3 regions of the Weizmannia sp. FSL W8-0676 genome follow, and region 2 is predicted to be linked to each of the others. Evidence: predicted binding sites of a transcription regulator. Region 2 holds the regulator's gene; each other region holds the start of a gene.
What was found. Region 2 encodes LexA, which represses DNA repair genes until DNA is damaged. Its sites were predicted from a motif close to CGAACATATGTTCG; they were not measured.

Region 1: the regulator LexA is predicted to act here: its motif matches at 4,952-4,965, upstream of ruvA (Holliday junction branch migration protein RuvA).
Region 3: the regulator LexA is predicted to act here: its motif matches at 8,916-8,929, upstream of NST20_RS03175 (DNA repair exonuclease).

What each region holds. Positions count from the first base shown of each region.
Region 1 is NZ_CP151954.1:1,947,974-1,958,720, reverse strand. It holds gene pheA (prephenate dehydratase) at 1-703, shown strand, start outside; gene NST20_RS09670 (transcription repressor NadR) at 830-1,417, opposite strand; gene safA (SafA/ExsA family spore coat assembly protein) at 1,574-2,827, shown strand; gene NST20_RS09660 (aminoglycoside phosphotransferase family protein) at 2,827-3,795, shown strand; gene NST20_RS09655 (YebC/PmpR family DNA-binding transcriptional regulator) at 3,907-4,629, shown strand; gene ruvA (Holliday junction branch migration protein RuvA) at 5,029-5,631, shown strand; gene ruvB (Holliday junction branch migration DNA helicase RuvB) at 5,648-6,646, shown strand; gene NST20_RS09640 (DUF2905 domain-containing protein) at 6,643-6,849, shown strand; gene queA (tRNA preQ1(34) S-adenosylmethionine ribosyltransferase-isomerase QueA) at 6,885-7,913, shown strand; gene tgt (tRNA guanosine(34) transglycosylase Tgt) at 7,931-9,070, shown strand; gene yajC (preprotein translocase subunit YajC) at 9,100-9,435, shown strand; gene NST20_RS09620 (TIGR04086 family membrane protein) at 9,466-9,861, opposite strand; gene NST20_RS09615 (DUF421 domain-containing protein) at 10,005-10,658, shown strand; gene spoVB (stage V sporulation protein B) at 10,693-10,747, opposite strand, start outside.
Region 2 is NZ_CP151954.1:1,623,680-1,634,426, forward strand. It holds gene tkt (transketolase) at 1-1,370, opposite strand, end outside; gene NST20_RS07885 (ISLre2 family transposase) at 1,746-3,161, opposite strand; gene NST20_RS07890 (DUF896 domain-containing protein) at 3,318-3,551, opposite strand; gene NST20_RS07895 (recombinase family protein) at 3,643-4,296, opposite strand; gene NST20_RS07900 (LysM peptidoglycan-binding domain-containing protein) at 4,293-4,631, opposite strand; gene NST20_RS07905 (hypothetical protein) at 4,606-4,764, opposite strand; gene lexA (transcriptional repressor LexA) at 4,839-5,459, shown strand; gene glnA (type I glutamate--ammonia ligase) at 5,678-7,015, opposite strand; gene NST20_RS07920 (MerR family transcriptional regulator) at 7,085-7,474, opposite strand; gene NST20_RS07925 (dynamin family protein) at 7,569-10,747, opposite strand, start outside.
Region 3 is NZ_CP151954.1:662,554-673,300, reverse strand. It holds gene NST20_RS03205 (MATE family efflux transporter) at 1-614, opposite strand, end outside; gene NST20_RS03200 (IS110 family transposase) at 1,338-2,561, opposite strand; gene NST20_RS03195 (hypothetical protein) at 2,794-2,997, shown strand; gene NST20_RS03190 (3-hydroxyacyl-CoA dehydrogenase) at 2,973-3,848, shown strand; gene NST20_RS03185 (hypothetical protein) at 3,914-4,063, shown strand; gene NST20_RS03180 (AAA family ATPase) at 4,097-7,618, opposite strand; gene NST20_RS03175 (DNA repair exonuclease) at 7,615-8,889, opposite strand; gene NST20_RS03170 (hypothetical protein) at 9,044-9,430, opposite strand; gene NST20_RS03165 (helix-turn-helix transcriptional regulator) at 9,444-10,169, opposite strand; gene NST20_RS03160 (hypothetical protein) at 10,385-10,567, opposite strand.

The DNA of each region.
Region 1 (10,747 bases), 320 kb from region 2:
TGTTCCGCTTGAAAACGCCCTGGAAGGTTCGGTAAATTTAACGGTCGATTACTTGTATCATGAAGAACTGCCGCCAATCCGTGCGGAAATCATTGTGCCGATCGAGCAGCATTTTATGGTTCATCCTGCAAATGCCGGCGCCTGGCGAGAAACGGAAAAAATCATTTCCCATTCCCATGCGCTTGCGCAGTGCCACCAGTTTCTGCGCCGGGAATTCCGGCGTGCGGAAGTGGAACCAATGGGCTCTACGGCCGCTGCTGCGAAATATGTGAGCGAACACCCGGAACTGAAATGGGGGGCGGTCGCCAATGAAATGGCGGCGGAATTGTACGGCCTTGAAATCGTCAGGCGTGCCATCCATGATTATCCGTTTAACCATACGAGATTCATTGCCCTTTCAAATGAGGAGCTTCATATCGAAAAAACGCCTGATTTCCTGAAATCGACGATCATGGTCACACTGCCGACGGACAAGGCCGGATCGCTGCACCAGGTGTTGTCTGCCTTTGCCTGGCGAAAGATTAACTTGAGCAAGCTTGAATCGCGGCCGTTAAAGACGGGGCTTGGAAACTACTTTTTTATGATTGACCTGAACCACTCCTTAGAAGAAAAGCTTGTCCGCTTTTCGCTTGAGGAAATCCACGCGCTCGGCTGCACCGTGAAAGAACTCGGGACCTATTATAGGTATATGGCGGATAAATGATGATCGCTTCTTCAAGAATGTTAGGATAAGCCCGGCTGGAACCCGGGCTTATTATTTTTTGCAAAACAAGCTTTAAACCCAGGTTTTTAGGCCGGATGGGTGATGAAAAAGAGCTGTCCTTTATGTTTAGGGCAGCTCTTTTTCATTTTCTGCAAATAAAATGCCAGCTTCTTTCAGCGCCTGTTCCGCTTCTTCAACCTGCCGCCCGCTTGCGGCTTCCACCGTATGCAGGTGGATGCCGCCTGTTAATTCGGATAAGTAGCTGGCATTTGTTTCTTCAATGCGGCGGATAAACCGGGCCACTTCTGCGCGGGTGGAGACCATGATCGAGGCGGTCAGATCGCCGTATACCGGATGCTCCACCTTGACATCTTTTACGGTCACCCCGTGGTCCACGAGCAAATTCAGCTCATGTGCGACCTGTTCGCGACTATGCATGCAAACAAGCGTTTTCTCCACTTTGTTTTCCGCACCGGCGGGGTGTATGTACAAATATCCCTGGCTCGTTGCCAGGATCGGTTCGTTTTTCGCTTTCAGGAGCGTAATATCATTTACTATAATCTGCCGGCTCACATTTGTCCTTTTTGCCAGTTCCCCGCCCGTAATCGGCTCCCGGCTATTCTGCAGCCATTCGAGGATCAAATGCCGCCTTTCATCCCCAAGAATTTTTCTCTTTTCTGCCAACAGTGTTTCCCCCCATTCATTCGGCCTCATTCGGATTTTATCATACGAAGGCGCCGGGATGAAAGAATCAACTCTTTAAAGGGCATAAAGGACGCGGGACGTTCATAAGTTTTTATGTAAAATCAATCGCATTTTGCCCGGCACCACATAGAATGTATGGACTTAAGCCTTGAGGAGGGGAAATGTGTGAAAATCCATATCGTGCAAAAAGGCGATACGCTCTGGAAAATCGCCAAAAAATACGGCGCCGATTTTGACGAATTGAAAAAATTGAATGCGCAATTATCCAATCCGGAAATGATTATGCCCGGCATGAAAATTAAAGTCCCGACAACGGGCGGCATGGTAAAAAAAGAGACACATACAGGCCATGCAGGTTACACGGGCCACGCGGGTGCAAAAGAAATGCCGCTCGTGACCCATCCGTACGAGCAAATGCCCGAGGCCAAGATGCCCGTCGCAAAAGAAATGCCGGTACCAAAAGAGGTGCCAAAAGCGTCAGCACCGAAAGAAACACAGGTGAAAGAAAAAGTGGTTGAAAAAAAAGAAACGATTTATAAGCCGGTGATGCCACAACCGGTCATTCCGGAAATTGACATCCATAATTACTATGTGACCAATATGGCTGAAATCGAAACCCATACAGCTGCACCGCCGCCGAAGCACCATGAAAGCGAATCGTCGGAAAGCGTGCACTACACCATGCCGGTAAAGGAAGAGTGCCCGGAAATGTATGTACCGTATAATCCGTGTCCGCCCGTGATGCCGGTATACGATTGCGGCTGCGGGGGAGGGGACATGCACGCCGGATTTTTCCCGCCTCCTTACAGCATGCCATATCCGCAAGTCCCATATCCGATGCCGTACCCAATGGCCTATCCGCAAATGCCGGCGATGGCCGCGCCGACAGGGTTCACGCAAATACCGGCGATGGCCGCGCCGGCAGGGTTTATGCCGCAGCAGCAGCCGGCGTGGCAGGAGGGGCAGCAAGTGATGCCGGGTTACGAATGGGAAGAAGAATCTTCTTCATCTTCTCCTTACCCGTATGGCCCCGGTATGCAGGCAGGGGTTTCTGCGCAACATCCTGCCGCCGTGCCGCAATGGGGAGCGCAGCAGGCTCCTTTATACGGCGCTGCTTCAGAAAGCCCCGCTTATATGCCGCAGTACATGCCGCCGCAAACCATGCCGCAGTACGCCCCGTATCCGCCGCACCAGCCGCAGCCATGCGGGTGCCAAAAGCAACCGTACGCCGGCATGCAGGAATCGTACGGGATGGCGGCGCAACCGTACGGCATGCAGGAACCATTTGGCGGCATGCCGCAACCGCCATACGGCGTGCAGGAACCGTACGGGATGCAGGCCCCGTTCGGCTATGACCGGGGCGAAAAAACGGACCAGCCGCAGGAAACCCGGGATCCTTCCGGCGAAGAAGAAAAATAATGGGCGGCGGAAGACAAGAAGGAGACGAAACCAAACGTCTCCTTCTTTATGCGGAAAACAGGCTGCAGGAACCCATTGTTCACTGGCGCAGGTTGCGCGACCGGGTGTGGCTTGTCGGGACAAAGACAAAAAAAGTGATGATGAAGCAATATGGTTCCGATGCGCGCCTTAAACGGCAAATGCTGCTTACATCGGAACTGCAGAAAAGCGGTTTCACTCAAACTTGCCGTTTTCTGGAAGATGAAAGCGGCAGCCCCTTTCAAGGCAAAACTTTTGGCTTTATGGCATACATTGAAGAAGACCCGGCCGGTTTCACCTTCGGGACGGAAGAAGACATCCGCGCCGCTTTCCGCCTGTTAAAACAGTATCACGAAAAGACTGCACATTTTCCGCAAGCCGTAAAAATGGAATTTCCACGCTTTTTTCAGCTGAGAAAATGGCAGGCGCGGTACCGTGCATTTCTTGAAAACAAAGAACAGATTGTCCGATATTTGCCGGAAACGTATTTCACCGCGTACGAAAGATGGGCAGGCGAGGCGTTAAACCGGCTCGAAAAAAAACAGCATTGGCTTCACCGCCCGCCGTACTGCATCACGCACGGCGATGTTGCCCACCATAATTTTTTGCGTGCGAAAAACGGGAAACTGTATTTGATTGATTTTGACCTTGCCCGCCTTGCCCCGGCCTGGACTGATGATCTCCAGTTTTGCAACCGGGTTTTGCCCGCTGCTTCATGGTCGCTTGCCGCCCTTGAAAACTGGGGAATGCTGGACGGCGCGCCGGACCGGGAAACTTTTCTGGAGGCGCTTCTTTACCCGACGGATGTTTTAAGGGAGTGGAACCGTTTTGCTGGAAGCGGCAAAAAAGAAAAAGAGCAGTACTGGCCGCATCTTTCCCTGCTTTCAATTGGGCAGTTCGGGGAACGCGCCCGGTTTCAAAAAGAAGTAAAAAGGCGTTTGCAAGCATAACGGAACACCAGGGGCGCTCCCCGCCGGCATAACGATTTTCATCCTCCTTTCGGGCGAGTATGGTATAGTAATAGGGGACTGTATCAGCGCTGTCAGAAAGGAGTGATGGCCATGTCCGGCCATTCCAAATGGAAAAATATTCAGGGCAGAAAAAATGCGCAGGATGCAAAGCGCGGAAAAATCTTTCAAAAACTGGCAAAGGAAATTTATGTAGCGGCGAAAAACGGGCCTGACCCGGAAGCAAATTCAAGCCTCCGCCTGGTCATTGAAAAGGCAAAGGCCGCCAATATGCCGAATGACAATATTAAACGCGCCATCGAGAAAGCAAACGGCAGCCAAAACGCCGAACATTACGAGGAAATAACATATGAAGGGTACGGGCCGGGCGGCGTTGCCGTCATGGTCACGGCTTTAACCGATAATAAAAACCGGACCGCTTCGAATGTCCGTGTTGCTTTTTCGCGCAACGGCGGAAATCTCGGCGAAAACGGATGCGTGTCTTTCCTGTTTGACCGCAAAGGCTATCTTGTCATCGAGCGGGAAGGGCTCGAGATAGATGAAGACGGAATGCTGCTTGCCGTGATTGAAGCAGGCGCCGAGGAAATGGAAACGAGCGATGAAGTGTTTGAAATTTATACAGACCCGGAGCAATTCATGGATGTGAAGAAGAATCTGGAGGAAAAAGGCTTTACATTTGCCCGGGCAGAAATCACCATGGTGCCGCAAAACACAATTGCTTTGGATGAAGCGCAAAAAGAAAAGATGGAGCGATTGCTGGACAGGCTGGAAGACGATGACGATGTAAAGGAAATTTACCATAACGCCGAATTATAATGTCCCAGGCACTTTCTGCACCCGGCCCGTCCGGGTGCAGAAAGTGCTTTTTTGCGGCAAAGCCGGTTAGGCCTGTATCAAACCGGCTACACTGTGGAGTGTGGCCCGTGCTGTTTTAAACCGATGCACTGCGGCTAATCGTGCCATTTAAACCCGGGGGATTGTTCCAGCTGAAAATCCGGGGAAGCCCGTCCGGAGGCAGCGGCGGCCCGGTATGCCGGACGGACACTCATCTGTCTCCGGATGCCGGTTTCCTTCCGCCATGGAAACAGGAAAAGCGCCTCATCTTTAGGAACCATCCGGTCGGAAAAAAGGGCAAGACCGGACATTCGTTCCCAAAACGGTTGCGTTCTGTGGTACAATATGGGATAGCAAGTTTTTGAGGAGCGTGTGGGAAGGTTGTACGAATATATTAAAGGCATCATTGATTCCGTGAGCCCGGATTACGTTGTCGTGGAAAACGGGGGGATCGGCTATCGGCTGCTGGTGCCGAACCCGTATATTTTTTCAAAAAGCATCGGACAAGAACGAAAAATTTTTACATACCAGCATGTGCGCGAAGATTTGATCGCGCTTTACGGTTTTGAAACGGCGGAAGAACGGGCGCTGTTTCAAAAGCTGCTTAATGTTTCCGGCATCGGGCCAAAAGGGGCGCTTGCCATTCTAGCGTACGGGCAGCCGCAGCAGGTCGTTGACGCCATTGAGAATGAAAATGAATCTTTCCTTGTCAAATTCCCCGGTGTCGGCAAAAAAACGGCAAGGCAGATGATTCTTGATCTGAAAGGAAAGCTGCAAGGCCTCGTGCCGGAGATGCCGGATGATGTGGGCGGGGAAAAAGCGGCGCCTGCTTCCGGCAACCAAAACCTCGAAGAAGCGGTGCTCGCTCTGGCGGCGCTCGGCTACTCGGAAAAAGAAATCGCGAAAGTGGTGCCTGAACTTCCGGAAGAAGTGCTTTCTGCGGATGAATATATTAAACTCGCTTTAAAAGCAATGGTAAAATAATGGAGGAGGGGAGAGCATGGAAGACCGCGTAGTTTCCGGCGAGGCAAACGAACAGGAAGTTTCCTTTGAAATGAGCCTCAGGCCGCAAACCCTTGCGCAATATATCGGCCAGGATGAAGTGAAGCATAATTTAGCCGTGTTTATTGAAGCGGCAAAAGGACGGGGCGAAACACTCGATCATGTGCTGCTTTACGGTCCGCCGGGGCTTGGCAAAACGACGCTTGCCGCCGTGATCGCAAACGAAATGGGCACGAACATCCGGACGACTTCAGGGCCTGCCATCGAGCGGCCGGGCGATCTTGCCAGCGTGTTAACCGCGCTTGAACCGGGGGAAGTGCTGTTTATTGACGAAATCCACCGCCTGCCGAAAGCGATTGAAGAAGTGCTGTACCCGGCAATGGAAGACTTTTGCCTTGATATCGTAATCGGCAAAGGATCGGGTGCCCGCTCCATCCGCCTTGATTTGCCCCCGTTTACTTTGATCGGGGCGACGACAAGGGCTGGTTCGGTTTCAGCACCGCTGCGCGACCGGTTCGGGGTGATCAGCCGGCTCGAATATTATAACGAAGCGCAACTGGCGGAAATTGTGCTGCGGACAGCCGGCATCCTTGAGACGGCGATTGAGCCTGAGGGGGCGGCGGAAATTGCAAGGCGTTCGCGGGGCACGCCGCGGATTGCGAACCGGTTGTTAAGAAGGGTGCGCGACTTTGCCCAGGTCAAAGGAGACGGAAAGGTAACCCTTGAGATCGCCAATTATGCCCTTGAACTTTTGCAAGTTGACAAACGCGGGCTTGACCATATTGATCATAAGCTGTTAAAAGCGATCATAGAGCGCTTCCGGGGCGGTCCTGTCGGGCTCGACACGATTGCGGCCAGCATCGGGGAAGAAAGGGAAACGATTGAAGATGTATATGAGCCGTATTTGCTGCAAATTGGCTTTTTGCAGCGAACGCCGCGCGGCAGGGTAGCGACCCCGCTTTGCTATGCGCATTTTCATATGGAGGTGCCGGAATGAGCGGATTTGGAAAAGTGCTGATGACCATCGCCGTGATTCTTTTTGCTCTCGGCCTGTTGTTGCAGTTTACGAAAATCGGCCGGCTGCCCGGCGATATCCTCATTAAAAAAGGGAACACAACCTTTTATTTTCCAATCGCAACATCGATCCTTTTAAGCGTGATCTTAAGTGTGTTATTATATATCATTGGACGGTTCAAGTAGCCGCAAATGGAATTCAAAACGAAGGGGAAGCAACAATGAAACTCGATTTATTTGATTATAACCTGCCGGAAGAGCTGATTGCCCAAACGCCTTTAAAAAACCGTTCGGACAGCCGGCTGATGGTGCTGGATAAAAAAACAGGGGAAATTGAACACAGCGTATTTAAAAACATTACGCAATACCTGCGCCCGGGGGACTGCCTTGTCCTGAACAATACAAAAGTATTGCCGGCAAGGCTTTTCGGCATAAAAGACGAAACAGGCGCAAAAATTGAGGTACTGCTTTTAAAACAGCTCGAAGGAGACCGGTGGGAAACCCTTGTCAAACCGGCAAAACGTGTGAAAACAGGGACGGTTGTCCGGTTTGGCGACGGAAAGCTTTCCGCCGTTTGTGCGGAGGAGCTGGACCATGGCGGCCGGGTAATGAAATTCCAGTACGAAGGGATTTTTTACGAAGTGCTGAATGAACTCGGAAAAATGCCGCTGCCGCCCTATATTAAAGAACAGCTCGAGGACCAGGACCGCTATCAGACCGTGTATGCAAAAGAACCGGGTTCTGCCGCTGCGCCGACGGCCGGGCTCCATTTCACGGAAGCGTTATTGAAAAAAATTGAAGCAATGGGCGTGAAAATAGTCTATATTACGCTCCATGTCGGCCTTGGCACCTTCCGTCCCGTCAATGAGGAAAATATTGAAAACCATGATATGCATGCGGAATTTTACCAGGTATCAGAAGAAGCGGCCCGCACGATTATGGAAGTAAAAGAAAACGGCGGCCGTGTGGTCTCTGTCGGCACCACCTCCACCCGCACACTTGAAACGGTGGCAAGCGCCCATGGTGGAAAAATTGCCGCCTCAAGCGGATGGACGGATATTTTTATTTATCCGGGTTATCAATATAAAGCAATTGATGCCCTGATCACCAATTTCCACCTGCCGAAGTCGACGCTTATTATGATGGTAAGCGCATTGGCAGGGAGGGAAAATATTTTGCATGCCTACGAGACGGCGGTAAAAGAAAAATACCGTTTCTTCAGTTTCGGGGATGCGATGCTGATTAAATAGTGGAAGGAGCGCATCACTTGGCTGCCATTACTTATGAACTGATCAAAACGGAAAAACATACAGGCGCCCGCCTCGGAAAACTCCATACGCCGCATGGCACCTATGATACCCCGATGTTCATGCCGGTCGGAACGCTCGCCACGGTGAAGACGATGTCGCCGGAAGAATTGAAAACAATGGGGGCCGGCACCATTTTGAGCAATACATATCATTTGTGGCTGCGCCCCGGGCATGATATTGTTAAAGAGGCAGGCGGGCTGCACAAATTTATGAACTGGGACCAGGCGATCCTGACCGATTCAGGCGGGTTCCAGGTCTTCAGCTTGAGCAAGATCCGGGACATTACGGAAGAAGGCGTCCATTTCCGGAACCATTTAAACGGGGACAAGCTGTTTTTGTCTCCGGAAAAATCAATGGAAATCCAGAATGCGCTCGGTTCCGATATCATGATGGCATTCGATGAGTGCCCGCCGTACCCTGCTTCTTATGAATATATGAAACAGTCGGTGGAAAGGACAGCGCGCTGGGCGGAACGCTGTCTCCGTGCGCATGCGCGCCCCGGTGTGCAGGGCTTGTTCGGGATCGTACAGGGTGGCGCGTATGAAGATTTGCGGCTTGAAAGCGCAAATGCCCTTGTGTCGCTCGGCTTCCCGGGCTATGCGATCGGCGGCCTGTCCGTCGGCGAGCCGAAGGACGTGATGAACCGGATGCTCGCATTTACAACACCGCTGCTTCCGTCGGACAAGCCGCGTTATTTAATGGGGGTCGGTTCGCCCGATTCTTTGATTGACGGCGCCATCCGCGGCATTGACATGTTCGACTGCGTGCTGCCAACCCGGATTGCAAGGAACGGCACGGTGATGACATCAACCGGCCGGCTTGTTGTCAAAAACGCACAGTACGCCCGCGATTTCCGCCCGCTTGATGAGCATTGCGACTGTTATACATGCCGGCACTACTCACGCGCTTACATCCGGCATTTGATTAAATGTGGCGAAACTTTCGGAATTCGTCTGACCACTTACCATAATTTATATTTTTTGTTAAAATTAATGGAAAATGTAAGGCAGGCGATCCGCGAAGACCGGCTGCTTGATTTCAAGGAAGAATTTTTTGAGCAATACGGATTTAACCGTCCGGATGCAAAAAATTTCTAATACAAGCAACTTAAGAAGGGAGGATTCAGATGGCGTGGGCCCAGTTACTGCCTTTGGTGATTCTGTTTGTGCTGTTTTATTTCCTGCTCATCAGGCCACAGCAAAAAAGGCAGAAAAACATCCAGCAGATGCAGAGCAATCTGGCGAAAGGGGACAAAATTGTCACTATCGGCGGCTTGCATGCAACTGTGGATTCGATTGATGAAAATAAAGTCGTCTTAAGATGCGGCGATGGCACGCGGTTGACGTTTGACCGCTCGGCGATCCGTGAAGTGACGGAATCCGTTGCAGCGAAAAAAGCAAAAGCCGAAAGCCAGAAAGCAGACAAAACAGTGGCAGAAAAAAATGCCGGAGAAACGAAATAAAAAAAGCGCCGCGCGATGCGGCGCTTTTTTTCAGGATTCCCGTGACCTTCCTGAGAAGAGGTTGACCCCTAAAATGCCCCCCATTGCGGCGACAACAATATAGCAAGCATGGTAAATGGCTTGTTTCACCGTAAAGAGTTCATCATAACCAAGGTACTGGACGAGAAAAACAATCGCTGTGTAGAGGACCCCCGTCAAACTGCCGAGAAGCCACCCTTTCTTTTTCCCTTTTCCGCCCCCGACGAGCCCCCCGAGAAATAAACTGAAAAAAGAAATCATCGTGACCGCCATATGCAAAGCATGCTCCGTCATATCTGAAAACCGCAGAATCAGTGAAATCACGAGGCTTGATATGGCAAGCAGGACAAAAATGGCGCCCAGCCCGTAAACAAGGCCGATGCTATATTTTTGCGCTCCGATTTTCATTCTCCCCCTTTGGCAAGCTTTTTTCCTCAGTACAAGCATATGCCTGGAAACAGCAAAAAGAACCGGGCAAAAGATTTTTGAGAGTTTTTTAAGCATGCTGCGCATACTAAATACATGATTTTGACCGAACGGGGGGATTGGCGTTGGAAAATTTATTGATTATTTTTTTTCGGACACTGCTGATGTATTTTGCCATTCTTATTATTTTCCGGTTGATGGGAAAAAGGGAAATCGGCGAACTGAGCGTTTTGGATCTTGTTGTGTTTATCATGATCGGGGAGATGGCGGTCGTTGCCATTGAAAACCACAGTGAGCCCGTTGTAAATACCCTTTTGCCGATGGTTGTCCTGCTCGGCATCCAAATCGCGCTGGCGCTTTTCTCGCTCCGCAGCAACCGGATCCGCAAGCTGATTGACGGCAAGCCGAGCATTCTCATCAATAAAGGAAAAATCGATGAAAAAGAAATGCGCAAGCAGCGTTACAATTTTGACGACCTTTTGATGCAGCTCCGTTCAAAAGATATTGACAATATTGCGGATGTGGAATTTGCGATTCTGGAAACTTCCGGGCAGCTGTCAGTGGTGAAAAAAAGCAAAAACAAAAACAAACCGGCATCCTATACGGAACCGCTCATTGTCGGAGGGAAAATCCAGCAAAACAATTTAAAGAAAAGCAACAAGACCGAAGCATGGCTGCGCAGCGAGCTGCAAAAAAGAGGGTACGGGGATATCAGCCGGATTTCGTTTTGCAGTTATCAGGATGGCGAGTTTTATATTGATCTGGATGATGTGCAATAAGCCCGGCCGGAACATGCAGGGCCTATTGCTCTTTTTATAGCCATTTATTCAGGATCGGAACATACATGAGATCGGACCGGCGGATCAAT
Region 2 (10,747 bases):
GTTACCGGGAGGCCCATAAGCGCGGCCAGGCGGATGGCAGGACGCAAATAATCCGAGAAAACAAAGAACGTGCCGCCGTATACATGCACACCGCCATGAAGCGCCATGCCGTTCATGGCTGCGCCCATCGCAAATTCGCGGACACCAAACCAGATATTGCGCCCTTCATAGGCATCCGGCATATAGTCCTTGTCTTCTTTCAACCGCGTATTGTTGGATCCGGCAAGGTCGGCAGATCCACCGAACAAAGACGGCAAATGTTTGGATATGGCATTTAGCACTTCCCCGCTTGCCGCACGGCTGGCAAGGATTTTGCCTTCTTCATAGACCGGAATGTCCTTGTCCCATCCATCCGGAAGCTCGCCTTTTATCGCCTGTTTTAGTTCAGCCGCAAGCTGCGGGTATTGTTTTTCATAAGCCTCAAACAGGGACGCCCACTCTTGTTCCTTTTTCACGCCGTTTTCTACAACCAATTCACGGAACCGGGCGTAAACTTCATCCGGAACATAGAAGTCTTCTTCAAACGTCCATTTATACGCTTCTTTCGTCAGTTTCAGTTCATCTTCTCCGAGCGGAGCGCCGTGGGCAGCCGATTTCCCGGATTTGTTCGGGGAACCGTAACCGATGATCGTTTTCACTTCGATGAGTGTCGGCCGGCTTGTATCCGCCTTTGCTTCCTCGATCGCTTTTGCGACCTGTGCCATATCATTCCCGTCTTCAACCCGCAAATACTGCCAGCCGTATGCTTTAAACCGGTCGGCAACACTTTCGGAAAAGGCCTTGTTTAACTCGCCGTCAAGGGAAATGTCATTGGAATCGTACAATACAATGAGGCGTCCCAATTTTAAATGTCCCGCCAAGGAAGCAGCTTCGGCAGATACACCTTCCATTAAGTCGCCGTCTCCGCATAAAGCATATGTATAATGGTCAATGACGGGGAAATTTTCTTTGTTGTATACAGCCGCCAGATGCCGTTCTGCCATCGCCATCCCGACTGACATGGCAATCCCCTGCCCGAGCGGACCGGTCGTTGCTTCCACGCCTTCCGTATGCCCGTATTCCGGATGTCCCGGGGTTTTGCTGCCGTATTGCCGGAAATTTTTAATATCATCCATGCTTAATGCATAGCCGGATAAATGGAGCAGGCTATAAAGCAGCATGGAACCATGCCCTGCGGATAATACGAAACGGTCCCGGTTAAACCAGTGCGGGTTTTTCGGGTTTTGGTTCATAAACCTTGTCCAGAGGGTGTATGCCATTGGCGCAGCCCCCATCGGAAGCCCCGGATGGCCGGATTTTGCTTTTTCAATGGCGTCAATGGACAAAGTCCGGATTGTTGTGACTGCCAGTTCGTCCGTTTTATCAAACATCTGCTAACATCCTTTCTTCATGGGTTACAATTTTATATTAAGGCAAGTGAAACCCATAACACAACTCTTTTACCATTTGTATGTGTCAAGTTTTTCTCGACAAGGTTTAAATATCGGGTATTCCAAGACACTCTTTTTGTACACTTTCGGCTACCGTGCTTTACTTGCTCGGTGTAATTTTCGGAAAAGATGTAATATTTCCGTATAAAGATGGATAACGGGGATGTTGAGGCGCGCGAAATTCACTCGCTTTCCGCGGGCGGCCGGCGAGCCTCCTCGCTCGTACCTCGCTGCGGGGTCTCTCCTGGCTCGCTTTTCCCGCAGGAGTCTCGTAAATTTCGCGCGCCTCAACGATCAGTCCCCACTGAGCCAAGCTTAAAACGAAAGCTCTAATATTTTGCTTAAATGTCCCATTGCCGATGAACGGCTTGAATGCAGGGAAACTGATCCGTGCTTTACGCCGATTGACGGGCGTACAGGCTGCTTGAATCGTTGAGACATCCTGATGGATTGTTGCAAGCTCCGTTGCTTTCTCGCGCTTCTTGAACGGTGTTTCAGATAGACTTCTCTCAATGTCCCATTGAGTATGCCTTGTTTGATTTTCACCATGGCTTCTGCGCCAAGTTCACTCCAATGCATGCCCCTTTTTTTCATCCTGAAGGAGATATGCCTTTGATTCGATTCCATCGCTCCTAGGCCTCTCGCACCTTCCGGCACGTTTTTCACCCTGTCTCTCCAGTCAAAAATGCGGTCCCAGTTTTTCAAGATATACGAACGGAATTCCTTGATTTTCTTGAGAGCCTTTTTATCCGTCAAGGTGCTTTCGTGCGTATCCAAATATAACGTGAATTGGTCCAGGTCATGCGTTCTAATCGCTTTTCTAATTTGCTCTTTGATCTCGCTCTTTCCGCCCCCGAATGTCCTTACGATGGCTTGTGCAACGTGGTAGGTATCCAGCTGGTTGAGCACCGGAAATTCCGACTGTGAGAATGCTGTTTGAAACCGTTCAGCTGTATACCCTGCACCTCCATCGCTGTTTGTAATGACATGCGCTTTTTCAAGAGAGTAGGTGTTGGCAGCTTTGGCTTGCACTTCATCCCAAAATGTCTGGATTGCTTCCGTCGTCATGATAACTGTTGGCTGACGCAGGGAGACCCTTTTGCCATTGGCTTCCCATCCCTCATAGAGAATGGCGTGGTGAACTTCCATACTCTGTTTCTTTTTCAGTCCCCGTACAAATACACCATCTGCCTCGGAAAACAGATAGTCTACCTTCTTCCCGCCAGGCAGTGAGACAGCTACTTCCAGCTCTTCTAAAAGTGCCCTGTCAGCTTCCGCCTGTGTTTTTCCTACGCGTTTCACCATTTTCCCTACAGTTGTGTGACTAAGGCTCACTGCTGTCCATTCTTTTAAAATATCAGCTACCTCCCGATAGGTGTTCTCACTTGCCAACTCTGCCACCTTTAACTCCACTAACGGGCTGTATCGTTGGTATGGTAAAAGCCCTAACCATTCATCCAGAGGATAATGTGAATTCCCTTTCTGGTCATGCATTAGTGAACGTTTAAAGGTCACATTTCCAAATAAAAACTGAATGCTTCTGTTATCACTCCGGCAGTACTCCCAGCCATCCTCCAGCTTTTTTTGCTTAATTGTTTTATCTAACGTCTCAAATATTTCCCCAACCCATTGCGTAAAGGCATTCTGGATCAGAATTTTAACTTGTTCTTCAAATTCAATAAGACTTTTTGTATCCTTTAATAATCTAGCAATTATTGATATAATATCCATAGGAAGACCTCTTTCTAAATGTATTCGCCCACAAGCGTACATTTAAATGATAGAGCGTCTTCCCATTTTTTTCCACTCATCTGCCCTTCGAGTAAAATTTTACACATACTACCATTTTGTATGGATTTTGTAAGAAAGAAGCAGGATGGCGCCCCTTTAGTGCAGCTTTCTTTTTGTTTGGATTTGCTTTATTTTTTCCGGGGTAACGTCCTGGCCTTCGGGGTCAAGCACACGGACATTTTCAATCGTTTTTCTGAATGAAGAGCGGAACGCCTGCAAATACTCGCTTCGCAACTTTGACTGTTCCTTTGCTTCCTCACCTGTCAGGCCGCCGATTTTCGCTTTTTTCGCCAATTCGTTTATTCTTGCCATTTTTTCCTTTGAAAGCATATTTTCTCTCCTTTAATCCGTGATTGATGCCATCTTACTAAAATATAGGCCCGCCTGCAAAGAAAGCGCACCGGCGAAACCGGTTTTGGTACTATTGATCATGCACCGTTTCCTCCATATATTCCCTGTAACGCCGGTGGACGGTTGCTTTTGAAACTTGATAGCCAAAACCGCGCATTGTCGCAGCAATCTCCTGAAAAGTCAGGCCGTTGTCCCGCAGGCGGATAATTTCTTCAACCGGCACTTCCTTCCTCTCCCTGCCGTCCGGATTCCGCTTTCCTTTTAAATTTTTTTCCGGGCGGTAGCCGTTTCTGACTGCGCGTTCCATCCCCCTTTTGATTTTTAAGTTATGCAGCTTTCGCTGGTACTCTTCAACCATGCTGACAATTTTCAACACCATTGAATCGGATTCCGAAAGTTCGAGTTCACCGTTTTGTGCATAACAATATACTTTGACCCCTTTTTTATATAAAAAATGGAGCAGTGCAATTTTTGCATTTCCTCTTCCAATCCGTGTTTCATCCTGCACCAGTACGGCGTCAACCTTTTCATTTCCAATGATATCAAGAAGTTCAAGGATACCGGGCCTGTCCAGGTCGTAGCCGCTTGCCCGGTCGCAGATCACCCCGGCCACTTGAAAACCGCGGGAATCCGAAAGCTTCTCCAGCTCTTCCCGCTGCCTCGCCAAAGAAGTTTCCTGGCTTTCTTTTTCCGTGCTTACTCTGCAATATAAAACAACTTTCATTTTTTCGTCTCCCATTGTGATTTCATCGCAAGTTCCCTTTTATCATCCCTGATTTCATTTTTTTCTACCGGAATGACAATTTTTTCGCCGGCTTTGATCATGTTGCCGTTAATCCCATTATGGCGCTCAACCCAGCTGATAAATGCTTCCCTCGACATTTTGCCCTGTTCTGCATACTGACCGGCGATATTCCAAAGCGTCTCGCCCTCTGTAACGCTGATTTTGATATAGTGTGGGGATGGATCCCGCAGACTTCCAATCATGAAAAATCCGAAAACAAGCGCAAGCCCTGCTAAAATCATAACATAATTATACTTTTTCCATAATCGTGACATCTCCATCTTCCTCCCGCGAATATTCGTTCGTCCAATCACCAGTTCTATTATAAAACGAACGCCTGTTTTTCGTCAACATTTTTTTCGAACTTACGTTTGTTTTATCTTCTGCAATGTGATATAATAATAGCAAATAATGGCATTCCTCCCGTTTGCGTCCCCGTACGCAGCGCGGGTGCCAAACAAAACTGCGACGAGGTGGATATAATGGCAAAACTATCAAAACGGCAACAGGCGATACTTGATTTCATCAAGCATGAAGTCAAAACAAAAGGCTATCCCCCTTCCGTGCGGGAAATTGGCCAGGCAGTCGGGCTTGCTTCCAGTTCAACTGTCCATGGCCATCTCGCAAGGCTTGAAAGCAAAGGGCTGATCAGGCGCGACCCTACAAAGCCGAGAGCGATTGAAATTTTGGACCATGATGAAGAAATACCGGCCCAAAATGTTGTCAATGTGCCTATCGTCGGAAAGGTAACAGCAGGCATACCGATTACGGCTGTAGAAAATATTGAAGAGTATTTTCCGCTTCCGGAACATCTTGTCCCGTCTGACGAGTCCGTCTATATGCTGGAAATCGAAGGGGACAGCATGGTGGATGCAGGGATTTTAAACGGCGATTATGTGATTGTCCGCTCCCAGCAGACGGCAAGCAACGGGGATATCGTGGTCGCCATGACAGATGAAAATGAAGCGACAGTAAAAAGATTTTTCAAGGAAAAAGACTACTTCCGGCTGCAGCCTGAAAACCAGACAATGGAACCGATCATATTGAAAAACGTCACCATTCTCGGCGTTGTCATCGGGCTGTACAGGCAAATGGTGCACTGATCAAAAAGAGGCAGTTTCGGCTGCTTCTTTTTTAATAGAGCATATGCGAGTTTGATGGCAAAAATGCCTGTGGCACTTGAGGTTTTCCGGGCTTCCAATCTATTTTTGAAGGAAAAAACGGGGCAATTATCGGGCATTTTGTTTTTCTGAGCGTGAGATGGGAAACTGCCCATTAAACAAAAACCCCTCAAAGCCTTACGCTTCAAGGGGTTTCTTGCTTAATACATTTCGATATACTGGTCGCGTTCCCATTGGTGGACTTGTGTGCGGAACATATCCCATTCAATTTCCTTTGCTTCAAGGAAGTGTTCGATGATGTGATCGCCAAGGGCGTCTACCATTACTTCATCCGATTTTAAGTTTTCCAGCGCCTGCAGCAGCGTGCCCGGGAGGTCGACAATGCCGGCTTCTTCTCTTTCTTCTTTCGTCATGACATAGATGTTGCGGTCGACTGGTTCCGGCGCCTGCAATTTGTTCGCGATGCCGTCAAGCCCTGCTTTTAACAGGACGGCGAGCGCGAGGTACGGGTTCGCAGACGGGTCAACACTGCGCACTTCAACGCGCGTGCTTAAGCCGCGGGAAGCCGGAATACGCATGAGCGGGCTGCGGTTGCGGGCGGACCAAGCAACATAACAAGGCGCTTCATAACCCGGCACAAGCCGTTTATAGGAGTTCACCGTCGGATTCGTTACGGCCGTAAAGTTCGGCGCATGCTTTATGATGCCGGCGATGAACTGGTATGCCGTATCGCTCAGCTGCAGTTCTGCATCGTTCGGATCATAGAATGCATTTTCTTTTCCTTTAAAGAGCGAAAGATTGGAGTGCATCCCGGAGCCGTTCACGCCAAACAACGGTTTCGGCATAAACGTCGCATGCAGGCCGTGTTTGCGTGCAATTGTCTTGACCACCAGTTTAAAGGTCTGGATATTGTCGCATGCCCTGACAGCATCCGCATATTTAAAATCAATTTCGTGCTGGCCAGGCGCAACTTCATGGTGGGATGCTTCAATTTCAAAGCCCATTTCCTCGAGTTCCAATACGATGTCGCGCCGGCAGTTTTCGCCAAGATCCGTCGGCGCCAGGTCAAAATAGCCACCGTTGTCATTCAGCTCAAGGGTCGGTTCATTTTTTTCATTCAGCTTAAAGAGGAAGAATTCCGGTTCAGGCCCAAGATTAAAACTCGTGAAGCCAAGTTCTTCCATTTCTTTCAATACTCGCTTCAGGTTATTCCGCGGATCTCCTTCAAACGGGGTGCCGTCCGGATTATAAATATCGCAAATCAGGCGGGCAACTTTCCCTTTCTCAGCCGTCCACGGGAAAATAACCCATGTATCATAGTCCGGATACAGATACATATCCGATTCTTCAATCCGGACAAATCCTTCAATCGAAGAGCCGTCGAACATGATTTTATTGTCGAGCGCTTTTTCAAGCTGGCTGAGCGGGATTTCGACGTTTTTAATCGTCCCTAAAATATCCGTGAACTGCAAGCGGATGAATTTCACATTTTGTTCTTCGGCATTCTTCAAAATATCTTCGCGTGTAAACTTAGGCATGAACAGTATTCCTCCCTTTAGGCAATAAAAAGTATATATCTAAGCTATAAAACTAGCTTTTCAACAACGTTAATGGAAAAAACGGGGCGCATCGCTCAACCGCTGGCTCGGGCTTTGAAAACGGCCGGCCTGCAGCAGTTCCTGGCGAAGCCGTTTGCGGATTTCTTCATCCGTTACATGATTTTTGACGAGTACCGGCCCGGTTCCGCGGTGGTCGTTCATCAATAAGATTTTTTTGATACCCGCAATATTGATCCCCTGATCCAGCAAATCTTTAATATCAAGAAGCCGGTCGACATCATTTAAGGAATAAAGGCGGCGGTTGCCTTCCGTCCTTGCCGGTGTAATCAGCTCATGTTCTTCATAATAACGGATCTGCCGGGCCGATAAATCTGTCAGTTTCATAACAGTCCCGATCGGCAAAAGCGGCATCGAACGGCGGATTTCTTTTCGACCCATGTTATACGCTCCTTTTCTTTATATTTTTACTATATTCGATGTGAGTTTTTTTGTCAACAAAATGTTAAGTTTTCTCACATCATTTTTATTGCCCTTAGGAAGGCAAAACGAGTTTTTCGCGGATTTCCATCCATTCTGCCACGTCCACGCTCTTTCTAAGGGCTTCAAGGCGGGCATCGAACTGTTCGGCAATATCGAGCAAAGCTTCCGATTGCATTTTTGCAAACTCTTCCTCCAGCCATGATCGGAACGAACCGGCAAGCTTTTCTCCCTGCACGTCAAGATACTGCTGTGCAAGCGGTTCGAACACGTCCTGCAGTTCTTCCTGCATGCCGGCTTTTCCTCCTTTTTCAAAAAAGGTGCGTGCATTTTTAAAATGGCGGAATGCCTTTTCAAAAGGCTTCAAATCCGTCTCCAAAAAAGCCGCAGGAAAATCAGGCGTAGCGTGTGCGCCCGCTTCAAACGTACTGACGGACAAATCAGGAAGCAAACGTTTTATCTCCCTGTTCCATTCCGCGCTTTGGGAGGCGAATAAATTCCGGCAATGGGCTTCAAGCCTTACATTTGTCGCCCGCATCTCCTGCGCAAAATCATAACCGACGAGTTCTGCAAGCTCCTGAAGGGCGCCCGGCAAATCTTTCGCTGCCTTTACCGTTGCCGGATTAAAAGCTTCCTTGAAAAAGTCGGCGAAGCGGTAAAAAACACGCTGTTTCACGTAATAGAGCAGCTCCTTCTGCTCCTGCATAACGCTGTCTGTGAAGAACGCCAGCTTTGTATTTTTCAAAATGGCTTCTGCCTCTTCCCGCCGTTTCCGGAGGAGTTCCCGTTTCGCTTTCTTTGTTTCAATTGATTCATTGGCATCGCGGATCACGGCATCCACCATTTCGAGGCCGCGTTCCAGCTCGTTTTGTGCGGACTGAAGCACCATATTCAGCAAATCATGGTCGAGAAATTGGCGGAACCCGGCTTCAAATTCGGCCATTTTCGCTTCCTTCCGCCTGCCTGAAAGCGCAAGCAGGCTTGATACACCATACAGGCGCGGGTTGCGGATGCCAAAATGGAGCAGCTGCCCCCTGACATAGTCCATCACTTCTTTATATTCTTCACCGGACGAGGCAAGATCAATCGCATTGACAATAAAAAACATCTTATCCAGTTCAAATGCTTCTTTTACCCGCCCGAGCTGGATGAGAAATTCCCTGTCTGCGCGCGCGAAGGCATGGTTATAGTATGTGACGAAGAAAACCGCATCCGAGTCTTTAATATATTCAAATGCCACGCCGGTATGACGGGCATTGATCGAGTCGGCTCCGGGCGTATCGACCAGCGTAATGCCAAGCCTTGTGAACGGGCAATCATAAAACAAATCAATGGACTCAACAAAACAAGACTGGGTTTCATCGGCAACAAACCGGCGGAACGCTTCCATTCCGGCATTCAAGTTCTGCCCGGCCCGCCCGTTGAAATCAGGGAAGCCTTTCGCAAAGGCACGCAAAAAAGAGAGATGGACTTTTTCGTTTGCTTTGCTCGTTTCTTTTGCGTGCAAAGTTTCAATTTTTTCAAGCGCTTCCCCGAAAGAACGGCAGCCGAGCCCGAAAACAGCGAGCGACTTGTTGACATCTTCCAGCATCTGTGCCTCCGTTTTCAGCTGGACGGCTGCCGTTTTATGCGGATGTGCCGCATCAGGCGGGCAGATCCGGCAAATGGCTGCTGTTGTCGGATTCGGTGAAACTGGCAGCACTTTTTCGCCGGCAAGCGCGTTTGCAAAAGACGATTTTCCCGCGCTGAACGCGCCGAACAGCGCAACGGTATAGCGGCGGTTTTTCAGGCGCCTGCTTTTTGTACTGAGCGTTTCGGTATACCGTTTAAAACCGTGCTGATCTTTTAGCAGCGTAATCGCCTGCTCCATTTTGGCAAGCGCGGTTTCAAGTGGCAATGTGCCGGCTTGTTTTTCTGCCGGGGCGGAGGTTTCTGTAGCCTTGCCGGTTTCTTCCGGCTGTTTTGCATCCTTTTCCCCGCGGTACACCCGGTAATGCGCCTTTTCATCCGCCCATTCTTTCTCTATTTCAGCCAGCAGCTGTTCCGGATGTGCGGCAGGTGCTTTCAGTTCAGCCCGTTTTTCGACAAGCTGCCTTTCTATTTTTTCAAGATGCCTGTAAGCCTCTGCCAGTTCTTTTGCCTGCCCGGCCTTTTTCCGGGCCATTTTAAGCTGTTCCTCTGTTTCCAAGGCAGCCTGCTTCAGGACGGGCGCTTTCCAATCGTCCCAAGCCTGGCGGGCGGAACGTTTTATTTCGTCCGAGACATTTTCGCAATAATGGAGGATGTAGTCGCCTGTCAGCCGGGCGCCCTCTTTTACCTGGGCGGCAAGCATTGCTTCGCTGAAATCTGCTTTAAGCATGCCGGCCTGTTGTTCCAGCATTTGCGCGCCAGCGAGATGGAGCGTTTTTAAAGCTTCTTGCGCCAGCGGGCGGAGATGCCAGTCGATTTGTGCCTCAACATTGGCTTTCAGGGCGGCATAGAAATCATGGAGCCGCTGTTTTCTTGCTTCTTCGGTTTTTTTCTTCTTCGCAAAAAAACCGCCGGCCTGGAAATCTTTTTGCATGCTTTCAAGATACGCTTTTGCTTTCTCTCTCGTTTCAAACGGCATTAAATAGGCGCCGTCCAGAAGTGTTTGAAGCTTTTGCCGCGTTTCTTCCTCCCAATTTTCAATGCGGGCAAGAAGCACCCGTTCTTTTTCAAACCACTCTTGTTCCTCTTCATATGCTTCCGCTTTCCCGGTTCCTGGGTATTTTGCAAGTACTTCCCCATATGCTGCTTTTTGCGGCGCGTACTGTGCTTCAAGCCAGTCGGCATGTTCTTTTTCCAGCACGCTTAAGGATGCTTCAACAGACCGTTCCAGCCGGGCGGATTTTTCGGAAACGGCGCGGTCAATGAGCGCTTTCAGCCGGCCGAATTCATTATCGGGATGATCCGGGTCTTTTAAAGAGGTGTAAAAAATGCCACCCGGCCGGACATGCCAGGATGCAAATGCATTTTCAACCCCCCGCCGGAATGCGGAAAACGGCAGCTCTTCATTCCGGTGCTTGTCAATCTGGTTAATAATTAAATAAAGTTCAAGCCCGTGATCGAGCAGTTCTTTTGTAAAGGTAAAATTCAGTTCCGACTGGACATGGTTGTAATCCATTACATAAAAGACAAGGTCCGCCATATAAATCGCCGATTCCGTGGCAATCCGGTGCGCATCGTCGGTTGAATCGACACCCGGCGTATCCA
Region 3 (10,747 bases), 960 kb from region 2:
ATATGAAAAAAGGTAATAAACACAACATTGAGCACGGTGTTCGTTAAGTTCATAAACAGCGACAAACAGAGGCATGGCTTTGTATCCCCGACGCCGCGCAAACCGCCCAGTACCGCCTGGAAAATCGCAATAAAAGGATATGAGAGACAGCTGCCAATCAAATAAATTCTCGCATTATGAAAAACGGCTGCATCTGCTTTCCCGAACAGTAAATTGAGCGTCGGCGTGTTGAATACAATCACAAACGCGGCAAGCACGACGGAAAAAATGGCAACGGCAGAAATGGCCTGTGTCGCTGTTTTTGATACCATTTCTTTATTGCCAATTCCTTTATACTGGGCAACAATCACCGTTCCACCGGTTGCAATTGCGATAAATACGTTGACAAGAAAAATATTCAATGAATCTACCATGTTCACGGCACTGACAGCACTGACGCCGGCAGAACTGATCATCGCCGTGTTGAGAAAACTCATTAAGATCAAAAACGCCTGGTCCACCAAAACCGGGATAATAATGCCAATAACTTCCCGGTAATCTATAGAATCCCCCGTTAAGTATCTGTTCAGGTAAAAAGTAGACTTCTGCTTGAGTTTGACAGCTTTGATTTCCATAAGACCTCTCTTCTTCATTTTGCGGGCTTTTTTGTCCGTTCTTTTTAAATGCAACCCATATTATATCACCTTAATAAAAAGAGTAAAGCTTTTTCTCCTGGCGAAATTTACGATTTTGTGAATGGCAAATTACCCGGAAAACAAGCGCCAGCACGCCAAATTTACATATAAAATATACTTCCGTTTTTCCACAGGAAGAACGATAACTACTTTGGGCTTGCTGAACGAATCCGATTATGGCTTGTATCTGATTTGTCAGCAAGCTCTACCTCAATATCATAGGAGAATGCATCTGCGAAAATGCTTTATTCTGTCCTCTCTGTATGTTGAATCAGCTTTAGAGTGCAAAGTTTTTCCTGCATTTTTTATAAAACCCTTGCATTTAAAGTTCGGCCAAAGCTGTCAGTATCCTTACCAAGTCTAGGACTTTTGCTTATTCAGCAAGCCCTACTTTTACAGTGGGGGGAAAACGGCAAAATTTCTTTCATTTTATATGCATCTTTTATTTTGACGCTCTATTGATACGGTGATACGATGGATATGTAAGGGGTTACATAAAATAGGAAAGTCCTACGGTGTGATGTCAAGGGTTAAAAACAAGTGAATTGGAAATTTTGTTGGCTCTATGTCATAAAAATGGCAATACTGAACTAAGCCTCCAGATAATTGGAATAATCTGGAAGTTTTCAAGTTCAGGCTATCGATGATGGTTACCTGGTTACCTCATCGCGTCACCTTCTTTTTCGGCGCATAAATTTGATCGTTGCGGAGCAGCGCATCGATCAGGCGCACCAGTTTTCTTGCCGTTAAGACGAGGGCGCGTTTGTGTGAGTGCTTATGCACCTCACGATATTTCTTTTGGTAAAAGGCGCGGTACTCAGGTTCGTGTCGCCGGACCAGATTGGCAGCCTCAACCAGGTAATACCGGAGATAACGATTGCCTGTACGCGCAAGCATTTTGTCATCAGCCTCAAAATCACCCGATTGGTGGCGGGGCCAGAACAATCCGGCAAATTTTGCGATCGCGGCTTGGTCGTCAAAGCGCTCAATGTCGCCGATTTCAGCGAGAATCCCAGCACAGCTCACCGGGCCTATTCCCGGAATGGTCTGGAGGGTATTCGGGATTCCATCAAGAACGCGGGCAATCGCCTTATCCAAATCCTTGATTTGGCGTTTAAGATGCCGGATGATCTCAATAGAACTGCCCAGGACCAAGTCAATCGAATCCTCCACACATTTAGAAAGCCGGTAAGAGGACCGGGCAGCTTTTTGGATGGATGCGGCCAAATCCTCGGGATCGCTAAAGCGGCCATGGCCTTTGGTCTGGAGATACATCGCTAAGTCCTCCAGAGGCATTTGGGCAATTTCATCGAGGCTATAGGCCTCAAGCAAAAATTCCGTTATGGCATGGCCGAAGACCGATGTATCCACTTCAAGGTTAAAGGCACTGAATTTGAAAAACAGATGATTCAAAAATACCTGTTGTTCCCGGGTTAAACTTTGAATCAGGTGATAGCGCATCCGTGTTAACCGTTGAAGGGCAAGGTATTGTTCTGACTGAATCACGGATTTCGGCAATCTCCCGAAACGCAAGCGGTCCGCAATTACCCAGGCATCTTTGGGATCGGTCTTGTCCATCTCGGCATAAGCCTTTTTGAAATTTCTCACCAGCTTCGGATTCAGGGTAAACACCTTTGTACGACGCTGTTTCAGCTCGGGATCTTCATGGAAAAACATTGCCGGGTGCCAACTATACACAGATGTGGCCTCCATGGCGATCTGGATGGTGTCATCCGCCTCCGCATGTTGGAGGATGGTGTCTCTTAACTCAGAGGCACCGGGAAGATTGTTTGTCACCGTTTGGGTGGCTAACGTTTCCCCCATTCCATCCATCAGGCAGGCATCGAGGTTTTTGGAGCTCACGTCAATACCGACAAATAAGGGCATATGATTTCCTCCTCTCTGTATTGGGATCGATGGAATCGGACGCTTCGGGATATCCCCAGATGGCTTGCCGATCTGTCAGCCTCGCGTATGAGAACTCATCCGGGCCGTGGGCTGCCTGGAACTGCTCATTTCCAGCACGGAGATCCGGAGGAACGGCCTACGGGTTAGACGTTCAAGCAAGAACCTGGGGATGCAGACTTTTCGAGTAGTCAGGCTACAAGGAGGGGAAGCATTGACCCAAACGATCCTAAGACCATTATCCGGGAACATCGCGAAGCGTCCAAGTCCGAACTTGTATTCCGGGCTCGCCCGGAATACAAAATCTTATATTCACTTGTCAATGAGCAGCAGAATGAACTGGAAATTGACATCCACTTTGGATTTAAACTTATTATACGAGGAAGTATGGTTATGGACTTTCAAAATATCACAATAGCAGGGAGCGGTGTACTTGGGAGCCAAATCGCCTATCAAACGGCTTTTAAAGGCTTTCATGTATATGTTTATGATATTTCTGCCGAGGCAATCGAACAGGCAAAAGAAAGAATTTCCGGGTTGAAGGCCCGATACCAGAAAGATCTTGGTGCAACAGAGCAAGAAGTGGACGCAGCCTATCATAGAATTTCTTTTTCTGATGATCTGGGACAAGCTGTAGCCAATGCCGATCTGGTCATTGAGGCCATTCCGGAAGTGGTTTCCATTAAAACGGACTTTTACCAAAAACTCGGAAAATTGGCACCAGAAAAAACGGTCTTTGCAACGAACTCATCGACCCTGCTGCCAAGCCAGTTTGCAGAAGCAACCGGCCGCCCGGAAAAATTTCTGGCGCTCCATTTTGCCAATGAAATTTGGAAAAACAATACAGCGGAAATCATGAAACATCCTGGTACAGGTGAAAAAGCGTTTCAGGATGTGATCGCATTCGCAGAGGCAATTGGCATGGTAGCGCTGCCTTTGCACAAAGAGCAGCCGGGCTATATTCTGAACTCATTACTCGTACCGCTGTTGGAAGCAGCGCAAATGCTGCTGGTAAAAGGGGTTGCCGATCCGGAAACGATTGACAAAACATGGCGCATTGCAACAGGCGCCCCGGCCGGACCATTCCAAATTCTGGATGTGGTCGGCATCAACACCGCCTACAATATTAGTTTGGCAAAAGCAGAAGCTACCGGCGATGAACTGTATAGAAAAATAGCAGACTTGCTGAAAACGGATTACATTGACAAAGGCAAACTTGGAAAAGAAACAGGAGAAGGCTTTTATAAATATCCTTCCACCAATTCCTGATGTGAAAAAAAGGCCCACACAAAGCGGGGCCTTTTTTATTTTGCTCTGCTAAATGGGCAAAAGCCATGGACTTAGGCTCCAGCCAACATGCAAGAATGCGGAAAAAACTTAATTCAAAAGCCGCAGCCATGGATAGAAAAAAATCAGCCTATAGCTTTTCTATCGATGGCAAACTTTGGGCAAACTTTGCAGCACTTGCTGAACGGGCCGGGTAAAAAGCCAAAACGGATTTGTTCAGCAAGCCCTGTTTAATGCACGGCAACTTTCTGCCCGTGGAAAGCCAAATATTGGACGGCTTCCGGCGGGGCGATTTCCTGCATCATGTCGACAAGGCGCTGATGATGCGTGAAAAAGATGATTTGCGTGCAGCTGGAAAGTTCGAGCAATACTTTCAATGTTTCTTTTGAACGTTCGTCATCGAAATGGACGAGGATGTCATCGACAATGAACGGCAGCGGCTCGTTTTCAGCTGCGTATTTTTCAATGCTCGCAAGACGTAAGGACAGATACAGCTGATCGGTCGTCCCATCGCTCATCCCGTTCAGCGGCACATTCTCCCCACTGCGCACGCCCATTAAAACAGGCTCGTCCTGCTCGTTGTAATCAACCGCCAACCCGTCAAAAGAATGAAGTGTCAGCCGCGCAAAAATGTCACCCGCACGATTTAAAATCGGATTCTGATTCTGGCTCCGGTAAAATTCAATCCCTTTTTGCAGCAAAGCGGCAGCGAGTTTCAACTGGATATATTGCTCCGTCAAACTGGCGATTTGCGCATGCACGCTTTCCCTTTCCTGGCCGGCTTCAATGGCTGTCATGTTGGCGCCGCGAATCTGTTCTTCGTATTCTTTTTTGACCGCCCCATATTCCTGCTCCACCTCGGAACGCGAGGCTTCCAAACGGTCAAGTTCACGCCCGGTTTCCGCCAAATCGGCGTCAATCGAATCTGCATCAAACCGGGCCGCCTCATCAAGCAATTCCTGCAGTGATTTACCGGCACCCGCATCCAGCATGTCCGCTTCGATTTGCCGGATTTCTTTTTCAAAACTTTTTTTCAGCAGGAAAGCTGTTTCAATCTGCTTGAGTTCTTCAATTGTGCTGCAGCCTGCCTGTTGGAAAAGTTCTGTTAAAACCGCTTCAGCTGCTTCCAGTGCTTCTGTTTCTTCTTTTCTCTCATTCTCCAAGTCCTCTGAATGGCGTTTGAGCTTTTTCAAAGCGGCATCGTCCTGTTGGGCATTTTGCAACAGCTGATACATCTGGCTTACGGCAACCGCAGCATTCTCCCCGCTCAATGGAAGTTGGGCCGTTTCAAGGATATGCTGCACTTTTTCTTCAAAGCGCGCCATTTTTTCAGTGACGGCTTGCTGCTCTTTTTCAGTCTGGTTGTATGCATCATAGAGTTGCATACATGTTTCATAGCGGGCGAGCAGGGATTCAGCAACCGCCGGCGGCACCTCTTCCAATATTGCCGTGCCCGCGACAGCCGAAGACCAATTTGCCAGCCATGCTTCGCGTTTCTTCCCGATTTCCGCTTTCTCCGTTTGCATTTCTTCCCGTTTTTCTTTTAAATCGCGGATGGCCGTTTCAAGGCTGTCCTTCTTTGCTGCAAGATTGCGGACTCGTTTCAATTCATTTTCTGCAAGGCTCACCAGTTCCGCAAGCGGCTGTCCTTCTGAAACGGCGGCAAATGTTTTCAGCACGGCAGATAGCGCATTGCAGCAGTCCGCACGGCTATCATGAAGCGCGCGCATTTTTTCTTGCGCCTTCTCATAATCCTGCATCAAGCTTTTAATTTGCGTGTGTTTTTGCAGCCATTCCCGCATCTCTCCAGGCGTAAGCGGACGGATTTGCGCCGGCGCCCAAAGATTTTGCCAGGCGGATTCCCACGCACGCAAAGCTTCTTCAAGTCCTGATTTCTCTTTTTCAAGCTGTTCTTTTTTCCCGCGGAACTTTCTAATATCGGCTAAAAGTTTATTCTTCTCGCCGACTTTTTCCGCTTCCAGCCGCATCGTATCCGCAATCTGGTCAGCTTCAAGGACATGTTTCTCATAAACCGACGCGGCCGGCTCTCCCTTTGTATACGTTTCAGCCGTTTCATGCCAATGGCCGGTTTCAAGTTTGGTGCGGATCAGCTGCCAGCCGGCATCCCTTAAGGCACGGACGGCCGACAGCTTTTCTTCGGACGGGATCTCGGCAATGGAATCAAGCCGGCGGATGCTTTCTTCTGAAGCTTCGATGTCCTCTTTCAACCGGGAAATCCGGCTTTGCACCGAATCCAGCTGCCGCGTCAATTGCTCCGCTTCTTTTTCAAACTTTTTCACCGTTTCTTCCAAACCGGGCACCGGAAGTTTGACAAGTTCTTCCGCCTCGCCATCCCATAACGGCAAAGCACGAACGGCTTCTTCCACTTGCCGCTGTTTTTGCCGGCATTCCGCGGCCAGCTCGTGTATCGCCGCTTCCACGTCTCCCACACGGTTCACCTTGGTCAGGACGGCTTCCAGTTTTTCCACGTCCGGCAGATCAGGCAAGGCAGCCAATTCTTCCAGCTTCTTTGCCAGCTCTTTTTCCAGTTTTTCGCCTTCCCGTTTCAATGATTCATAAGCCTGATCGAGCAACGGCTTTTGCTTGCAAAGCTCGCGAATCATTTCTTTTTGGGCGGAAGGCAGCCGGTAATGTTCTATATTTTCAACTGCTGCACGGTCCGGGTCGATCTCCTTCATAACGGACATCAATTGGGCTTGGAGCTGCTGCTTTTTTCCTTCGAGCTCAGGCAGCATTTTTTCATCGTCTTCGTACTGTTGCACTTGGCGGTAAAGGCCGGTAATCGCGGCAGCCTGTTCCAAAATGTGTTCCGGAATGCTGATTTCTTTCATTTCCGCTTCGGTGCCCGCCAGTTGCCGGGAAATTTTGTCCAAGTTTGCCCGGGAAGCGTTCCATTTGTTTTCCGCTTCGGCACGGACTTCGGCAATATTATCCGGAAGATCCGGGACATCGCCGAGCGCTTCCAATTTTTGCAAAAGATTTTTCCGGTTTGCGATCTTCGGCAAAATCCATTTGACCCGTTGCAGCTGTTCTTTTTGGCTGCGCAGCGTTTTAATTTTTGCGGTGAGGCGGCCGAGTTCTTTTTCCAACTCCCGGTAACGCGCCTCAAAAGCTTTCCATGCCTGTACTTTCAGCTGCTGCTCATTGATTTTTTTCGAAAGTTCTTTTTCCCGCTTGAGCAGCTTATTTAATTCAGGGACGGAACCGGTTTTTTTGTACAGTGCGCCTGCCTGTTTGTCGAAGTTCTCGAGAACCCGGCGCAGCACATTGATGCCCGAAGCGGCTGTGAAAAAACTTTCCCCGGCATTGCCGCCGCTTTCCAAAAGGCTTTCGCCACCTTCACGGAGACGGACATGGTCAAGGGCAAACATATTTAAAAACTGGGATTCAGGCATATGGTTTAAAAAAGCGGCGACCGTATTTTCCGGGACCGGGTTGCCGTCCGGACCAAGTGCCGTATTCTTTTTCCCTTTTCTGCGGGTAAACTGCAGAGCTTCCCCTTTTGTGTTGCGCAAAAGCCCTTCAATTCTTAATTTCGTATTGCCATGGAGGAAAGCGTCGTTCGTTTTTTGCGGAAATCCATATAAAAAATGCGTAATCGAGCGGAGTGTTGTGCTTTTTCCGGCTTCGTTCGGCCCGAACAGCAGATGGAAGTTTTTCTCCGGATCAAAGGAAAGCATCTGGTCTGTAAAATGCCCATAAGCAAGCAGGTTCAAATAATCAAATCTCATGCCTTTTCCGCCCCCGTTTCCGTTAAGGAGTAAAGAATGAAGTCTTCCACATCTTTTATCCGCTTTTTGATCAGGCCGGGGTTGGAAAAATCAAACCCGTCTTCCCCTTCTTTCAGTTCATGCGGAATGGCCTGGCGGATATCACTGAACTCATCCAGCAGCGCTTCAAGCATCTCTTCATTTTCGGCCGTGCTGCGGATAAATTTTAGCACCGTCCCGATTGGCGACTGTTCATCGGAAAAGGCATCGGCATCGTTCAGTCCTGTTGTTTTGATTTTTACTTTCTCCACCCAAATTTCACCGAAACCTGTCTCAAGCGCAATGGAACGCAGCTGGTTCAAGAGGAGGTCTTTTTTTGCAATCAGTTCCCTGTGCATTTTCGTTGCGCCGGCCAATTCAAAACGCACCGCCAAGTAACGCCCGTCTGCTTCCCCGTATGCCTTTTCAAGCGCACTGCGGGCCGCGTCCATGAGCCCGTCCATCGTTTCGATGTCGCCCATATCAACCGGGCATAATGTCCAGCGCAACACATCAAGCGGGATGGGTTCCAACTTTTCAATCGTATCGTCTTTTACTTCCACATAGGTGCAGCCCTTTTCTCCTGTCTCCCGGATATGCCGTCCCTGGATATTGCCCGGGAACAAAATCACCGGATCATGCGGATGGAGCAATTCCCGCATATGGATATGGCCGAGCGCCCAATAATCATACTGCTTCTCCATCATATCTTCTATCGTGCACGGCGCGTAATTTTCATGCCCTTCACGCCCCGTCGCGCTTGTATGTAAAATGCCGATATTGAAATAGCCTTCTTTTTTCGGCGGATAGTTTTTCACAAGATTTTCTTCCACTGCCCGTTGTGCAAAACCTTGCCCGTGAATGGCGACGCCAAGGGCATCAAGGGTAACCGTTTCCGGCGCTTTTACCGGAAATTCGTGGACATTCTCCGGCAGTTTCAGAGATTTCGTCATCAAATTGGCCGCATCATGGTTGCCGCGGATGAGGAAAACAGGAATGCCTTCTTTCTGCAGGCGCAACATCTGGCTTGTGAAAAAGAGGCCGGTATTGTAATCTTTCCAGTTGCCGTCATACAAATCGCCGGCAATGATGAGAAAATGGACTTGCCGTTCAATCGCCGCATCCACCAAATTTTTAAATGCTTCACGGGTTGCACCGCGGATTTTTTCCACTGGTGCCCCCTCGTATTGCTCCAGGCCGGCCAAAGGGCTGTCCAAATGAATATCAGCCGCATGGATAAATGAAAAAGACAAGGCACTCCCTCCCAAATTTAAAAACGAGAACATTTATTTGCTATTTTTATTTTACATGGACAGGGAGGGAATGATCAAGAGAAAAAACGTTTTTCTGAATATTTTTATATTTATCCAAATACTTTTGCAAGCCGCTGCAATTGAAACAGAGAAGTTACGCCCGGCCGATTCCCAGTTTATATTGAATATCGTTCACCAGTTTTTGGTATCTTTTTTCTTCCCGGAGAACTGCAAAAACGGGATTTTCCTTAATCAGTGAAAGGAAACTCGTTTTTATGCTTTCATCGTCACGCGGGCTGTTGGTACCAATCATTCCTATTTCTTCTATCCATTGCTCGACATCCGGAAAATAACGGTTTCCCCTCAGTTTAAAAGGAAATGGGATGCTACAAACCGTTTCTGCATATTGTTCCAGGGCTTCAAGCGCTTTTTCTTTTTGCTGATGCTGGATAAACCCTTGCGCAGCCACAATATGGACCGTAAATGCAGCATTTGTGCCGATGCTTTTCAATTCATAATCGTCTATCAAGTGTTTTGCCATCCGGTACGTTCTTTCAAATCTTGCTGGTTCCTGCATCTCCCTGGCTAAGTTTTGGACCAACAGCTGTAAGGTACTCAAAATGTTTTGAAAAAGGAAAATTTGCCCTGTTCTGGCTGCCTGATCTTCCTCTCCTCTCATTTGATAGGCCTGGATGAGGAGCACATCTTCCCCCCATATACGGAGCTAAACTGTTTTTTAACAGCAAAATAACCTGGTCATAATGCCCCAGCGCAATTTCGGAAAGCGCCTCCAATATGTTTGCTGTTTTTAAATCGCCAATTTCCGCCCACTCTTCCTTTACCCTGCGGCACAAATCAATGCAAAACGTATAAACTTCTTGTTTTTGCTCTTCTGTTTTTGCCAAATTGGCGTAGTTCATTAAGAGTTGCGCGATTGAAAGCAAGAATGGAAAACAGGCGTAGTATTCTTTTACAAGTTGGTTGACCTCTTCCATAGTTTCTTCAAACGGTTTCCGGGCAAATTCTTCCGACAGCCTGTGATAGATTTTTTTAATTTCCGCTTTTGAAAGTTGTGGCTTATAGCCCAGTAGTTCATCGACGGTAATATTAAAATAGGCTGCCAGCTTGGGGAGAATCACAATGTCCGGGTAACTTTGCCCTGTTTCCCATTTGGATACAGAGGCTTTTGAAACACCCATGTAATCTGCAAGCTGTTCCTGTGTAATGCCTTTTTCCTTTCGCTTGCGGATAATGCATTTGCCAATATGTAGTTCGTTCATCCTGTTCACCTCTTAACGCCATTGTATTTCCTTGTCTCTCTACCTGTCGATGGATTATCTGTTGACTTTGATGAAGACGGTTGAGTTTCACTTTTTTTAAAGGAAAGGTAAAAGTTGAATTAGCACTGTCATGAATAAAATGAATAAATGAATCACGAAAAACATACAGAAAAAATATTTCGGAATGATATATTTTTCTTTAAAAAAAAGACAGATCACCATGGCAGCAGGAAAAATAAACAGGCCCATTTTTTGTCTACACTAAAGTCTGGGCGCAGATATCCGTTAAGATGAAAAGCCATATCTTTACCGATAAAAAAATAAAAAACAATTGAAAGCAATAGGCTCAACATCAATAGTATAAATTGTCTTTTTTTCGTTAAAAAATATGGTAACATTTGGTGCCCTCCTTTCTCTATTAATAACTCCACATATTTACGTTGCATAAAACAGGGGAAAGTTTTGCCCGTTTTCCACTTGAATACAGAACCTTTTGGCTGTTCCGGTGTAATTTTTCTTTCGCTTGCGGAGGATACATTTGCTAATATTCAGTTCATTCATCCTGTTCACCTCTTAAC